Archangium violaceum: one gene and its partner. The protein of the gene in region 1 interacts with the protein of each later gene in a pairwise test. Links are inferred from orthologs where the notes say so. Each region holds a gene or a part of one and is shown on either strand. Other genes may lie near its edges.

Region 1 (8,149 bases):
GACTTTCCGGTGCCGGGCTCTCCGGTGATGAACAACATCTGGCCGGCGTTCCAGCCCTCCTCGAGCTGGCGCCAGGCGGCCGCCCGGCCCGCGAGCACCGGCGGCCGCAGCACGGACAGGGGGAGCGCTGGGGCTGCGGCGGGAGGGTGGGGGAGCTGGGTGCCCTTCTCGATGTGCCGCACCAGGGCGAGGGTGTCGGGCATGGGGGTGACGTCCAGCTCGCGGGAGAGGGCGGTGCGCAGCCGCTCGAAGGCGGCGAGGGCGGCGCCGCGATCCCCCTGGAGGTAGTGCAGGCGGATGAGGTGGCGGCCGGCCTGCTCGGACTCGGGCTCCTGCTGGACCCAGGCCTGGGCCTGCATGAGCGCGGTCGTCAGATCGCCCCGCGCCATGTGGCGTTCGATCTCCGCCTCGCGCGCCTGGCGCACCCAGCCCTCCACGGCGGTACGGGCGCCGTCCAGCCACCGCGCCAGCTCGGGGCAGTCATCGAAGTCGAAGCCAGACAGCAGCTGGCCACCGCCCTCGGGGTGCACGGCCTCGAGGATGTGGGAGTGCGCGTGGCTCAGGGCGGCGGACTTCAGCCGCGCGACGTCCAGGTCCAGCTCGGGGCCGAGCTCCAGGCGCTCGGTGTCGGCCCGTACCAACTCCAGGCCACCACACGCCAGCCGCAGACGGCGCAGCAGCTGGCGCATGTTGTTGCGTGCGGTGGTGGGCGGCGAGTCAGGCCACAGCAGGCCCGTCAGGGAGGCCTTGGCCGAGGGCCCTTCCAGTCCCAGGTAGGCCAGCAACGTCGCGGCCCGCCGCTCGATCCGCACGCGTTGGCCCTCGGGCCCCTCGAGCCACGCCAACCCCAACACCCGTGCTTTCCACCCCGTCCAGGCCACCTTGGTTCTCCATCCCCATCTCCGGGCCGGCCACCGGGACGAGGGCGAACACCCTGTACCGTGTATGGACGATAATCATTTCATTTTCTATTGGGGTGGAGGGATGCCTGTCTTTTTGCTGCAATGCGGCTGAAAGATTCACCCGCCATCGTTTTGTGAGAGGACTCACTCGACGCTAGCGGTTTCTCCGTACTCGCTGCGGGAGCGTGTTGGCCGCGCGAGAGTCGTTGGACGCCGTTCAGTGGTTTCAGCTGGCCTTGGAGAGGAGCTGTTGGGCGGCCTGCGGAGGAACGATGTAGCCAGCGGAGGTGAGGATCTCCGTGACGGCATGGAGCATGGCCCCCATGGCCGGTCCAGCCTGGTTGGGCTTGACGCTCACGCCGACGCCCACCACGGGCCCGAGCGCGGTGTACTCCACCACACTGACGGAGGGGGCGGGCTGCTCCTGGATGCCGGGCACCAGCGCCACGCGCTCCTGGAGGGCGCGCATCAGCCCGTGCACGTCACTGCCGTGCAGCAGGGGCACCTTGACCATGACCCTGCGGTGGGGGTGATGGCTGAAGTTGATTCCGCGGGCCGGGTTTCCGGCGAAAGGACGCTCCCCTGACACAATGGCTGGCATGTCAGCCCATGGTGCTGACGCGTCAGCCCGGCTGGGCGCGCAAGGGCAGGCGCGCGGTGAAGGTCGTGCCCTGCTCGGCCGTGGAGCTCACGTCGATGGTGCCGCCGTGGGCCCGTAGGAGTTGGTCCACGATGAAGAGACCCAGGCCGATGCTCCGCCCGGCGTGAGCCCTCTGGCCAGGGCCCTGGGTCATGGGCTGGAAGAGCCGGGGCCGCACCTCCTCGGCGATGGGGTCTCCCTGGTTGTGGACGCTGATGAGGATGTGGTCGTCCCGACGCCTCGAGTGCACCGTCACGCGTGTCCCTTCATGCGCGTACCGCACGGCATTGGAGAGCAGGTTGGTGAGGACCTGCGCCATGCGGTCCGCGTCCCATTCGACGCGCGTGTCGTCCTGACACTCCAGGGTCGCCGCGGCGAGGCGAAGTAGGCCCTGCCACGCGAGCTGACCCTCGCGCAGCGCGTCGAACTCGTGGATCACCGCCTCCAGTAGGGAGCCCGGGCGGACGCTCCTCCAGGAGTTGGGCCAGTGCGCTCATGAGGTTCTCCAGGGAAGGAGTGGATGCTCCCGGGCCTGGGATGGAGCGCGGCCCCAAAGCAGAAAGGCCGCCCCTCGGGAGAGGGAGCGGCCTTCATGCCTTCCAGCGGTGCTGGAGTCAGTGCTTCAGGCCTGAGCGCCCGGCACCGTCTCACGGCCCTTGTAGTAGCCGCAGGCAGCACAGGCGCGGTGCGGGAGCACCGGCTCCTTGCAGTTGCCGCACTGAATCACCTGCACGGCGGTGCGCAGGTTGTTGTTGGCCGCCCGGCGGCGGTCACGACGCATCTTGGACGTACGCTTCTTGGGAACACCCACGGCTCACCTCTATATCGTCACGGCCCTGGACCCCTGGGCTTCCCCACCGGTCCCGACCGGCAAAAGCTCGGAAGGCGGCGGACCCTAGCCGCTCGGAGCGTGTGAGTCAACGCGCCTGTGCGGGGGAACGCCGTGCCCTGGTCCAACCGGGGCCGGGCCGGTCACATTCTTACGCTCCGCACCCCGGACGTGTCCACCCGCCTGCTCTCCGTGCTCCCGACCCCGGGGCGTCCATGGAAGGATGCGCCCGCGATGAGGCTCGTCCTGGATGCGATGGGGGGTGACCATGCCCCCGAGTCCCCCGTGCAGGGGGCCCTTCTGTTCGCGCGGGAGCACCCGGAGCACGAGGTGGTGCTCGTGGGGGACCTGGAGCGCTTGCGTGAGCCCCTGGCCCGGGCGGGTGGGGCCCCGGACAACGTGCGCCTCCACCCCGCCTCGGAGGTGGTGGAGATGGAGGATCACGCCATCTCCGCCATCCGCCGCAAGAAGGACTCCTCCCTGCGGGTGGGCTTCGAGCTCGTGCGCCGGGGCGAGGCGGAGGCGCTGGTATCGGCCGGGCACTCGGGGGCGGTGATGGCGGGGGCGTTGCTGGTGCTGGGCCGCATCCCCGGGGTGGAGCGTCCGGCGATCGCCACGTTGTTGCCGGCCCTCAAGGGGGGAGGGCGCTGCCTGCTGCTGGATGCCGGGGCCAACGTGGAGTGCCGGCCCGTGCACCTGGCGCAGTGGGCGGTGCTGGGCGAGGCCTACGTGCGCGCCCGCCTGGGCATCCCCCGTCCGCGGGTGGCCGTGCTCTCCAACGGAGAGGAGCCCTCCAAGGGGACGTCCCTCACCCGCGAGGCCTCCGAGCTGCTGCGCGCCTCGGACCTGGACTTCGTCGGCTACGTGGAGGGCAAGGACCTCTTTTCCGGGGATGTGGAGGTGGTGGTCACCGACGGCTTCACGGGAAATGTCGTCCTCAAGACATCCGAGGGCGTGGCGGCGGCCGTCACGGGTCTGTTGCGCTCGGCCATCGAAAGGCGTGGAGGCCTGCCGGAGAAACTGGGGGCGCTGCTGCTCAAGCCCACCTTCACCGGCCTGAAGAAGATGGTGGATTACGCGGAGTACGGCGGAGCGCCGCTGCTCGGTATCGAGGGCGTGGGCATCGTGGCCCATGGCCGCAGCTCACCTCGGGCGTTGCAGCAGGCCCTGGAAGCCGCCCTGCAGATGGCCCAGGCGGGGTTGAGCGCCGAGTTGACGCGGTGCATCGCACAATCCGCCGTCTGGCTCCCTGCAAAGCAACGGGGAAAGGGGGCGACAGAGGAGGCCCTTTCCGATTAGAGAGCGCGCCCGAGGCGTTCGTGTCCCGAGATACCCACTCGGGAGCAACCTTGGCACGAACGCAGATCATCGGAACCGGCTCGTACGCACCGGAGAAGGTCCTGACCAACGCCGACCTCGAAAAGATCGTCGACACGACGGACGAGTGGATCACCGAGCGTACCGGTATCCGCAAGCGTCGGGTGGCGGCGCCCGGAGAGACGACCAGCGACATGGCCGTGCAGGCGGCCCGGCGCGCGCTGGAGATGGCGGGAGTCCGGCCGGAGGAACTGGGGCTCATCGTGGTGGGCACAGTGACGCCGGACATGCCCATGCCCTCTTGCGCCGCGGTGGTGCAGGCCAAGCTGGGTGCGAAGAACGCCTTCGCCTTCGATGTGTCGGCGGCGTGCTCCGGCTCGCTCTATGCCCTCACCGTGGCGGACCAGTTCATCCGTACCGGCCAGGTGAAGCGCGCGCTCGTCATCGGCGCGGAGATGCTCAGCCGCACCGTCAACTGGGAGGACCGCAACACCTGCGTGCTCTTCGGGGACGCGGCGGGTGCCATGGTGATCGCCCCCACCGACGACGCGGAGCGCGGGCTGCTCTCCACGCACCTGTACACGGATGGCTCCTTCGCGGAGATCCTCTGCATTCCGGGCGGAGGCACGAGCAGGCCGCCCTGCGAGGAGATGCTGAAGGAGAAGCTGCACACGCTGCACATGAACGGCCGCGAGGTCTTCAAGTTCGCGGTGCGCGCGCTGGCGGACTCGACGCACACGGCCCTGAAGGCGAACGGGCTGCACGTGCGGGACGTGGACCATGTGATTTCACATCAGGCCAACATCCGCATCCTCGAAGCCGTGCTACAGCGGCTGGAACTGCCCGTCGATAAGTGTTGGCTCAACCTGCACGAATACGGCAATACGTCCTCCGCGTCCCTGCCCATGACGCTGGACGAGGCCAACCGGGCGGGCCGGCTGAAGCAGGGCGACGTGGTGGCGATGATGGCCATTGGCGCGGGGATGACGTGGGGCAGCGCGGTGATGCGCTGGTAGTGTCCTTCAGGGAGGGAGCAGGAAGCATGTCGAAGATCGCGTTCGTCTTCCCCGGACAGGGCAGTCAGGCTGTCGGCATGGGGAAGGACCTGTACGAGAAGTTCCCCGAGGCCCGGGCCATCTTCGAGGCGGCCGACGAGGCGCTGGGCGAGAAGTTCTCCCAGACGCTGTTCGAGGGGCCCGAGTCGGCGCTGAAGCTGACGGCCAACACGCAGCCGGCCATCCTCATGGTGTCCGTGGCGGCGCACGCCGTCTTCTCCAAGCGCGCGCCGGCGCCGGCCTTCGTGGCGGGGCACTCGCTGGGTGAGTATTCGGCGCTGGTGGCGGCGGGCGCGCTGTCGCTGGCGGACGCGGTCCGGGCGGTGCGGGCCCGCGGCACCTTCATGCAGGAGGCGGTGCCCGAGGGCGTGGGCGCCATGGCCGCGGTGTTGGGCCTGGAGCCCTCCAAGGTGAAGCAGGCGTGCGACGTGGCCGCCGAGGGCCAGGTGGTGTCGCCCGCCAACTACAACTCGCCGGAGCAGACGGTCATCGCCGGCCATGTGCAGGCGGTGGAGCGTGCCATCGCCAAGGCCAAGGAGCTGGGGGGCAAGGCGAAGCTCTTGCCGGTATCCGCTCCCTTCCACTGCGCGCTGATGGAGCCGGTGAAGCCCCGGCTGGCCGAGGTGCTGGGCAAGGTGAAGGTGTCCGCTCCGTCCGTCCCCGTGGTGACGAACGTGGAGGCGGCGCCCAACAGCGACGCGGCCCGCGTGGTGCCGCTGCTGCTGGAGCAGGTGAGCTCCTCGGTGCGCTGGGTGGAGACCATCCAGGCCCTCCAGGCGCAGGGGGTGACGCGCGTCTTCGAACTGGGCCCCGGCAAGGTGCTGAGCGGGCTCAACAAGCGCACCACCAAGGACATCGAGTCGTTCAACGTGGAAGACTCCGCGAGCCTCGAGAAGGCCCTCGCGGCACTGGGAGCGTGAGATGAGCTCGTTCAAGGACAAGGTGGTGTTGGTGACGGGCGGCTCGCGGGGTATCGGCCGCTCCATCGCCGTGGCCTTCGCGAAGCAGGGCGCGACGGTGATCATCAGCTACGCGGGTAACGAGGCCGCGGCCCAGGAGACCCTGGGGCTCATCCAGTCGGCCGGGGCCAAGGGCGAGGCGATCCGCTTCGACGTGGCGGACAGCGCCGCCTGCGCCAGCGCCGTGGAGAGCGTGGTGAAGACGCACGGCCGCCTGGATGTGCTCGTCAACAACGCGGGCGTGGCCGTCGATGGCCTGGTCATGCGCGTGAAGGACGAGGACTGGGACAAGCAGCTGGACACCAACCTCAAGGGCGCCTTCGCCCTCATCCGCGCGGCCAGCCGGCCGATGATGAAGCAGAAGGGCGGGGCCATCATCAACCTGACCTCCGTGGTGGGGGAAATGGGCAATGGTGGACAGGCCGCCTACTCGGCGTCCAAAGCGGGCCTCATCGGCTTGACGAAGTCCGTGGCCCGCGAGCTGGCCAGCCGCAACATCCGGGTGAACGCCGTCTCCCCGGGCTTCATCGGCACGGACATGACCTCCCACCTGGAGGGCGAGACGCGGGAGAAGATGCTGGCCGCCATCCCCCTGGGCCGCCTGGGCTCCCCCGAGGACGTGGCCAACGCCGTCCTCTTCCTCGCCAGCGACACCGCCGCATACATCACCGGAGAGGTCCTCAAGGTGAATGGCGGCATGTACATGTAGCCAAGGGTTGGATCGGCGCCGGGCGTGGAGTATACCGCGCCGGTCTTTACAAGGTTCCGGGGAGTATGCCGGACCGCTACGTGGTTCCTGGAGGGTTCAATACCTATGTCGACTTCTGCTATCGAGGCCAAGGTCAAGAACATCATCGCCGACCAGCTGGGCGTGGGCGAGGAGGAGATCAAGCCGGAGTCCTCCTTCATCGAGGACCTGGGCGCTGACAGCCTCGACATCGTGGAGTTGGTGATGGCGATGGAGGAGGAGTTCGAGGTCGAGATTCCCGACGAGGAGGCCGAGAACATCAAGACCGTCGGCGATGCCATCAACTACATCAACACGCACAAGAAGTAGGCATCACCTGTAGGGCCGGGAGCGCTGGTCCCCCGCCCAGCGTTCCATGGCAGCAGCAGCGCGAATTGAGTGGAGAGTCACGTGTCAAACCGACGAGTCGTCGTCACCGGGACCGGAATCATCACGGCACTGGGAACCGGCACCGAGAAGAACTGGCAGGCGATGCTCGCCGGCAAGTCTGGCATCGCGCCCATCACCCGCTTCGATACGGGGAAGATCGACACCCGCTTCGCAGGCGAGGTGAAGGACTTCCAGCCGGAGCAGTTCATCGACAAGCGCGAAGTGCGCCGGATGGACCTGTTCTCGCAGTTCGCGCTCGCCGCGGCCGAGATGGCCGTGAAGGAGAGCGGTCTGCCCATCGGGCCGGATGCGCCTCACGGCTACACGCCCGAGAAGGTGGGCGTCATCATCGGCTCCGGCATCGGTGGCATCTCCTCGCTGGAGGAGCAGCACCGCAAGGGCCTGGAGAAGGGGTTCGATCGGCTCTCGCCCTTCTTCATCATCCAGATGATCATCAACATGGCGCCGGGCCTGGTCTCCATGCGCTACGGCTGCAAGGGGCCCAACTGGGCGCCGGTGTCGGCCTGTGCCACGAGCGCGCACGCCATTGGCGAGGCGTGGAAGTCCATCCGCCTGGGTGAGACGGACGCGGTCATCGCGGGCGGCTCCGAGGCGGCGATCACCCCGCTGGGCATGGGTGGCTTCTCGGTGATGAAGGCGTTGTCCAGCCGCAACGAGGATCCGGCCACGGCCAGCCGCCCGTTCGACAAGGATCGCGACGGCTTCGTGATGGGCGAGGGCGCGGGCATCATCGTGCTCGAGGAGCTGGAGCACGCGAAGAAGCGCGGCGCCAACATCCTGGCGGAGCTGGTGGGCTACGGCGCCAACTCGGACGCGCACCACGTGACGCAGCCGGCCCCCGAGGGTGAGGGCGCGGCGCGCTGCATGCGCCTGGCGCTGCAGTCGGCGGGGATGAACCCGGAGGACGTGGGCTACATCAACGCGCACGGCACCTCGACACCGTTCAACGACGCCAACGAGACGAAGGCCATCAAGACCGTCTTCGGGGACCACGCCCGGAAGCTGGCGGTGTCGTCCACCAAGTCCATGACGGGCCACATGCTGGGCGCGGCCGGTGGAGCGGAGGCGGTGATCAGCGTGCTGACGCTGCAGCGGGGCGTGATCGCGCCGACCATCAACTACACCACGCCGGATCCGGACTGCGATCTGGACTACGTGCCGAACCAGGCGCGTGAGCAGCGCGTGGACGCGGTGATGAGCAACTCGTTCGGCTTCGGCGGCACCAACGCGGTGCTGCTGTTCAAGCGCTTCAAGTAGTACCGGGTGCAGGGCGGACCGGGAGTCGTGCCCGTGTCCGCCCCCTCTCCCC
Region 2 (5,770 bases), 710 kb from region 1 along the record:
TCGCGGACTTCGGGCTGCCGCGCGGCGAGGCCGCGAGGATCGACGGGGTGCGCTCGGAGGACGCGGACCTGCTCCACGCCTTCGTGCGCTACGGGGGCAACGGTCTCGAGGGCCGGTTGGGGCGGCAGGTCTACGTGGACGTGGGGGACATCCTGGCCTTCGATGGCCTGCGGGTGCGCTACATGAGCCCGCTGGGAATCGGCGCCGAGGTGTATGGCGGGCTGTGGGTGAAGGGGGGCGGTTTCCTGTCCTCGTCGGTGTACCAGCCCGATGGGACGCGGGAGAGCGACTCGCGCCGGCTGGAGGAGGGCGTGGCCGGGGCGGATCCGACACTGACGGCCCTGGAGCCGATGTACGGCGGGAAGCTGCTGCTGGAGGGCCCGGGCTCCCTGTCGGGCCTGTCCGCCGCGCTGGGCTACCGCCGGGCGCTGGTGGAGGGGCAGACGGACCTCGAGCGCGCGACGGCGGAGGTGCGGTACGGGCAGGGGCCGGGGGTGAGCGCGCTGGCGGGGGTGGACTTCGATCTGTTGCGGATGGGGCTCGCGCAGGCTCGCGCCCAGGTGCGGTGGGACGGGGAGCGGCTGGCGGTGAGCGGCGAGGCGCTGAGGGTGTCTCCGGTCTTCTCCGCGGACTCCATCTGGTACTGGTTCGCCTTCGCGCCCAGGGACGAGGCGCGGGTGCGCGTGGACTACTTCCCGCGGGGCCCGCTGCGCTACTACGTGCAGGGTGTGGGGAGCCTGTACCACACGGCGCTCAACAGCGAGTCCGATGTGGCGAAGAGGGCGGAGGATCCTGGAGGACCTCCGTCCTACACGGCGGGCGGCTCGGCGGGCGCGGCGTTTCAGCGGGGCCGCCTACGCTCGGCGCTGGACGTGTCGTACCGGCGGGGCTTCGGGGGCTCGCAGTTCTGGGCGGATCTCACGGCCGGCTACGGCTTCGGGGACGGGCGCTTCACCCTGGACGGGCGGCTCTCCGTGGCGAGCATCGACGATGGCTTCAACCCGCTGCTGGCGGGCAACTTCCTCGGCGCGCAGGTGTGGGCCAGCCACATGCTGACCCGGGCCGCGCGCGTGTCCCTGGTGCTCGAGCAGAACGTGAACGCGTACACGCGCTGGGACTCCAAGGTGTTCTTCCTCTTCGATCTGAAGGCGAGTCTGTAGATGGAGCGCCCGTACCGTACAGCCCTGGGCCTCGTGGCCCTGTCCCTCGTGGTGGCGGGAGTCGCCTGGGCGGCCACGGCTCGCGAGCGCAGCCTCGCCATCTACCCGGCTCAGCACATTCCCCTGAAGTTCGACCACGCGCGGCACCTGGCGGCGGGCGCCGAGTGCGTCAGCTGCCACGAGGACGTCCGGGCGAGTGGCTCGGCGAAGGATCGCAACCTCCCGGGTCACGAGGAGTGCGAGACCTGTCACGACATCGAGGCGGCGAAGAAGGGGGCGAAGACGGACCCACCCTCGGGCTGCAACACGTGCCACCCGGGGTTCGATCCCACGGTGCGCCTGGCGCCGCTGAAGGTGGACCTGCCGCCGGCCAACCTGCGCTTCGACCACAAGGTGCACGTGGACAAGAAGGTGGAGTGCGCGACATGCCATGGCGACATGAAGGACGTGCGGCTCGCCACGCGGCAGCAGCTCCCGAAGATGGCCACCTGTTTCGAGTGCCACAACGGCAACGTGGCCTCGAAGGAGTGCCGCACCTGCCATCTGACGGAGCCCTCGGGGCGGTTGCAGCTCACGTTCCCCTCGGGTGTGCTGCGGCCGATGCAGGGGGATCCGCTGGGGCTGGACCATGGGCCCCGCTACGAGTTCAACCACGGCAGCCGAGCGTCGGTGGATCGGCAGACGTGCATGTCGTGCCACGCCGAGAGCTACTGCCAGTCGTGCCATGACGCGCTCCAGAAGCCGCTGTCGGTGCACCCCAACGACTACATCACCCTGCACCCGGCACAGGCGCGGCAGGACTCCTCGCGCTGCTCGAGCTGTCACCGGACGCAGTCCTTCTGCGCGGCGTGTCACGAGCGCACCGGGGTGGGCATGGACGCGGACCGCTCGCTGCGCGCGCGCAACGTGAAGGTGCACCCGGACTACAGCGCGTGGGTCGAGGTGCCCGGGCCCCAGCACCACGGCGTCGCGGCCTCGCGTGACATCCAGCAGTGCGTGTCCTGCCACCGGGAGGAGTCGTGCATGAGCTGCCACTCGGAGCGCTCGGTGCGGCGGCAGGTGAACCCCCATCCGGACGGCTTCGCGGCGGCGTGCAAGCGGTTGGCGGCGGCAAACGATCGGGCTTGCGTCAAGTGCCACACCCAGGCGAGCCTCGAGCAGAGGGGGTGCCGTTGATGCGCCGGTTGTTGCTCGTGGGGCTGCTGGGGTGTGCCGCGTGTCTGGAGCCGGGGGATCCATTCCTCGCCGAGCGCGATACGGATCCGCCCGACGTGGTGTCCACCGAGCCGAGCGCCGGAGGCACGCTGCCCCTGAGTGGCCAGCTGGAGGTCCTCTTCTCCGAGACGATGGACGTGCGCACGCTGCGCCCGGGCATCGCGGTCTTCGAGGGCAGGGCGGAGCTCCCCCTGGTGCTGACGGTGCCGCCCGCCTCGGACGCGGACGAGAACCTCGAGCGCGGGGACGTGCCGTACACCGTGACGGTGAGCGCGGCGGAGGCGGGGGCCTTCAAGCCGGGCACCGCGTACACGCTGGTGCTGCGCACCTCGCTGACGGACTACGAGGGCAACCCGCTCAGGCAAGAGGTTCGGGTGCCCTTCCGTACGGCGCCCTGAGCCGGAGTCCGGGCCACACGGGTGCCCCTCTCCCGGGGGAGAGGGGAGCGGGGCTCAGCCCTGGTGACGCAGGTAGCGGCGGATCTCCTCGGTGAACTGCCGGGTCGCCGCCACGTCGGGGGCCGCGGGTCCCAGCTTCAGCTTCTTGTCCTCCTCCACGAGGTAGCGCTGGTCCAGCATGTAGGCCACCGCGTTCTCCAGCGTCACCTTGGCCAGGGACTCGGCCGCGGTGATGCGCCCCGAGTGGTACTCGGCGCGTCCCACCTCCAGCGCCTGCTTCACGAAGGACTTGCGATCCTGCACCGTGCCGGCCGCCACCTCCGGCAGCGTCTGGGCGGCGATCAGGTACGCCTCCAGGTAGTCGCGCAGCAGATCCGCCAGGAACTCCAGCTCCGGACGGGCATGGGGCTCTGGCGCCACGCTCAGGGTGTCGCCCTGGTGCAGCACCAGTCCCATCCGCACCAGCCGCTCCACCATCTCCGAGAAGATGGTGTCGAAGCTCGCGCCCACCCGGTAGATGAACTCCACCTTGAAGAGGCGTGAGAGCCACAGCGCACGGGCCTTCACCTCGTCGAACGGTGCCGGAGCCCCCACCAGCAGCGCATTGGCCACGAGGCCGCGCGCCGCCACCAGGTTCATCAGCGTGTTCTTGTAGAAGGACATCTCTCCGCGGCGGTGGTCCTCGGCCTGGTAGATGACCTCGCCGTGCGCCTTCTGTGTGCGCACCATGCCGTCCGAGCAGAAGGTGCGCATGGCGTCCTGGATGGCCCCCATCGCCTCCGGGTTGCTCGGCGAGTTCTTCAGCAGGGTGGACAGCGGGGCCTTCTCCTCCTCGGCGACGCGGCGCAGGATGTTGATGCGATCCGTGAGCTCGCGGCTCGTCATGCCGCGCCGGCGGTGGGACAGCAGGGCCCCGCTCAGCAGGGCGTGGGGCGTCACCGTCGACACCTTGCTGATGCCGTACATCACCCGGTTGCCCAGGGCGCGCACCAGGCCCTTCTTCTGATCATCCGTGATGGGCTGGGCCGGATCGAGCCCGCGGCTCTTCATCAGCGCCACCAGCGACAGGGGCTCGTCGAAGGTGAGGTGGATGCGGCCGTAGCGCGCCGCGAGCACCTTGGGCGTGCTCAGCAGTGCCTTGATGTCCTCGGGCTTCTTCTCGCCGCCGGCCAGCTCCTTCGAGTAGCTGCTCGACTCCACGACCTTCTCGTAGTCGATGGACACGGGCACGAAGATGAGATCGTTGCGCGCGCCCTCGAGCACGGACTCCACCTGCCAGGTGAACATGCCCAGCTTGGGCTGCAGCAGCTTGCCGGTGCGCGAGCGCCCGCCCTCGGGGAAGAACTCCTGGTGCACGCCGTCGTGGACGAGCTTCTTCACGTAGGCCTTGAAGGTCGCGGCGTACACCTTGTCGTCCTTGAAGGAGCGCCGCAGGAAGAAGGCGCCGCAGCGGCGCAGCAGGGGGCCCAGGGGCCAGAAGGACAGGTTGGCGCCGGCGGCCACCAGGGGGACCGCGTAGCCGCGGTTCCACAGCACCCAGCTCATCACCAGGTAGTCCACGTGGCTCTTGTGCGAGGGGCACAGCACCAGCGGGGCCTTGCTGGCCGCCTTCAGGGCGCGGTTGAGCCCGGCCTCGTCCACCTCGATGCCGTCGTAGATGCGGTTGAACACCCACCCCAGCACGGGCGAGACGAAGGCCAGCGTCGTGGGGCTGGCCCTGGCGGCGATGGCCTGCAGGTTGCGCCGGGCCTGGCGCAGCACGCTCTCGGGCCGGCGGTTGCTCTCGGTGGCCACCGTGTCCAGCGCCTTGCGCAGCGTGCGGTCGCGCAGCGTCTCCTCGATGATGCGCTCGGGCGGCTTCACCGGCGGCCCGAAGACGGCGCGCGTCTCGCGGGCCAGGTGGTGGTTGAGGGCGCTGCGCACCTTGCGCGCGATGACCTCGTCCGAGTCCTGCGGGTTCTCCTCGATGAAGCGCTTGAGATCGATGGGCTCGCCCACGCGGAACTGCGCGCGGCGGTAGTTGCGGAAGAAGGCCACCATCGAGTGCAGGAAGCCCGGGGCGTCGGGGCTGCCGAAGACGTGATCCAGCACGGTCGGCTTGACGCGCGAGGTGCGCTTCTCCCAGACGAAGAGCTCCGGCACCAGGTAGACGGTCTTGTCCCCCTTGCGCGCCATGGAGACGAGGGAGGGGAAGGGGTTCTCCTCGATGTCCTTGCCCGAGGCGCTCAGGAGGGCCGTCTTCTTGAGGAAGATGAGGCCGCTGCCGCCCTGGCGCCGGGCGTAGGTGAAGCGCACGTCGAAGTCACCCCGCTGCGCCGTCTTGCGGAACGGGCGGGTGAACCAGGGGCGCAGGTTCACCACGGCCCGCACGGGGGGCAGGGCCCGGCGCACCATGGCCCAGGTCAGGTAGAGGAAGTTGATCCACGCCGTGGAGCGCATGACGTGCACCACGAACCCCTTGGCGTGGAGCGAGCGCAATTCGTCCTCGGCCTCGGCGGGGAAGCGCACCCCGTCGAAGTAGCGCTGCCCCAGCACCCGGGAGATGGGGCCGAACTCTTCCTTCAATGCCTCGCTGTGATTCGCAGCTTGAAGCAATGCGGTGTCCATGTGTTGCCCCCCTTTATCCACAAGAGCCTCGTCCAACCTCGTCTACATGTTCTCGGGAGTGGCGATACCCAGTAGCGCGAGTCCCGCCGCCAGGGCCACCCGCGTCGCGTCCGTCAGCGCGAGCCGCGCCGCCTTCAGGGGCTCGTTGCCCTCGAGGATGACGCGCTTGGTGCGATCCTGGTTGCCCAGCGTGTAGTAGCGGCTGAACTCCGCGGCCAGCTCCAGCAGCCACCGGGCGATGAAGCTCGGCTCGGCCTGATCCGCCGCCTCCTGCACCACCACGGGCAGCCGGGCGATGACGCGCAGCACGGCCTGCTCCTCCGGCAGGGTGAGCAGCGACGCGTCATACGAGGCCGGCGCCCCGCCGCCGCGGCGCAGGATGTTGCAGGT

The links. Proteins that work in one complex are often made in the same cells at the same time.
Region 2: the proteins of acpP (region 1) and JQX13_RS37485 interact in binary tests that used the Escherichia coli proteins (3 or more experiments, as listed by UniProt). The link is inferred for Archangium violaceum from one-to-one orthologs.

What each region holds. Positions count from the first base shown.
Region 1 is NZ_CP069338.1:8,097,979-8,106,127, forward strand. What follows is about bases 5,199-8,137. They hold acpP (acyl carrier protein), read left to right. Parts: upstream 5,199-6,516; coding sequence 6,517-6,759; downstream 6,760-8,137. Other genes in these bases: fabD (ACP S-malonyltransferase), read left to right, coding at 5,199-5,663; fabG (3-oxoacyl-[acyl-carrier-protein] reductase), read left to right, coding at 5,665-6,411; fabF (beta-ketoacyl-ACP synthase II), read left to right, coding at 6,841-8,097. Also shown: JQX13_RS34635 (ATP-binding protein), read right to left, coding at 1-881; JQX13_RS34640 (hypothetical protein), read right to left, coding at 1,129-1,416; JQX13_RS34645 (sensor histidine kinase), read right to left, coding at 1,526-1,981; rpmF (50S ribosomal protein L32), read right to left, coding at 2,165-2,353; phosphate acyltransferase PlsX, read left to right, coding at 2,606-3,670; JQX13_RS34660 (beta-ketoacyl-ACP synthase III), read left to right, coding at 3,721-4,704; more of fabD, read left to right, coding at 4,731-5,198. UniProt on the Escherichia coli protein: Carrier of the growing fatty acid chain in fatty acid biosynthesis.
Region 2 is NZ_CP069338.1:8,811,672-8,817,441, forward strand. Bases 2,605-5,770 are described here. They hold JQX13_RS37485 (1-acyl-sn-glycerol-3-phosphate acyltransferase), read right to left. Parts: upstream 5,381-5,770; coding sequence 2,828-5,380; downstream 2,605-2,827. Other genes in these bases: JQX13_RS37480 (Ig-like domain-containing protein), read left to right, coding at 2,605-2,773; argS (arginine--tRNA ligase), read right to left, coding at 5,423-5,770. Also shown: JQX13_RS37470 (hypothetical protein), read left to right, coding at 1-1,160; JQX13_RS37475 (cytochrome c3 family protein), read left to right, coding at 1,161-2,336; more of JQX13_RS37480, read left to right, coding at 2,336-2,604. UniProt on the Escherichia coli protein: Catalyzes the transfer of an acyl group from acyl-ACP to glycerol-3-phosphate (G3P) to form lysophosphatidic acid (LPA). This enzyme can utilize either acyl-CoA or acyl-ACP as the fatty acyl donor.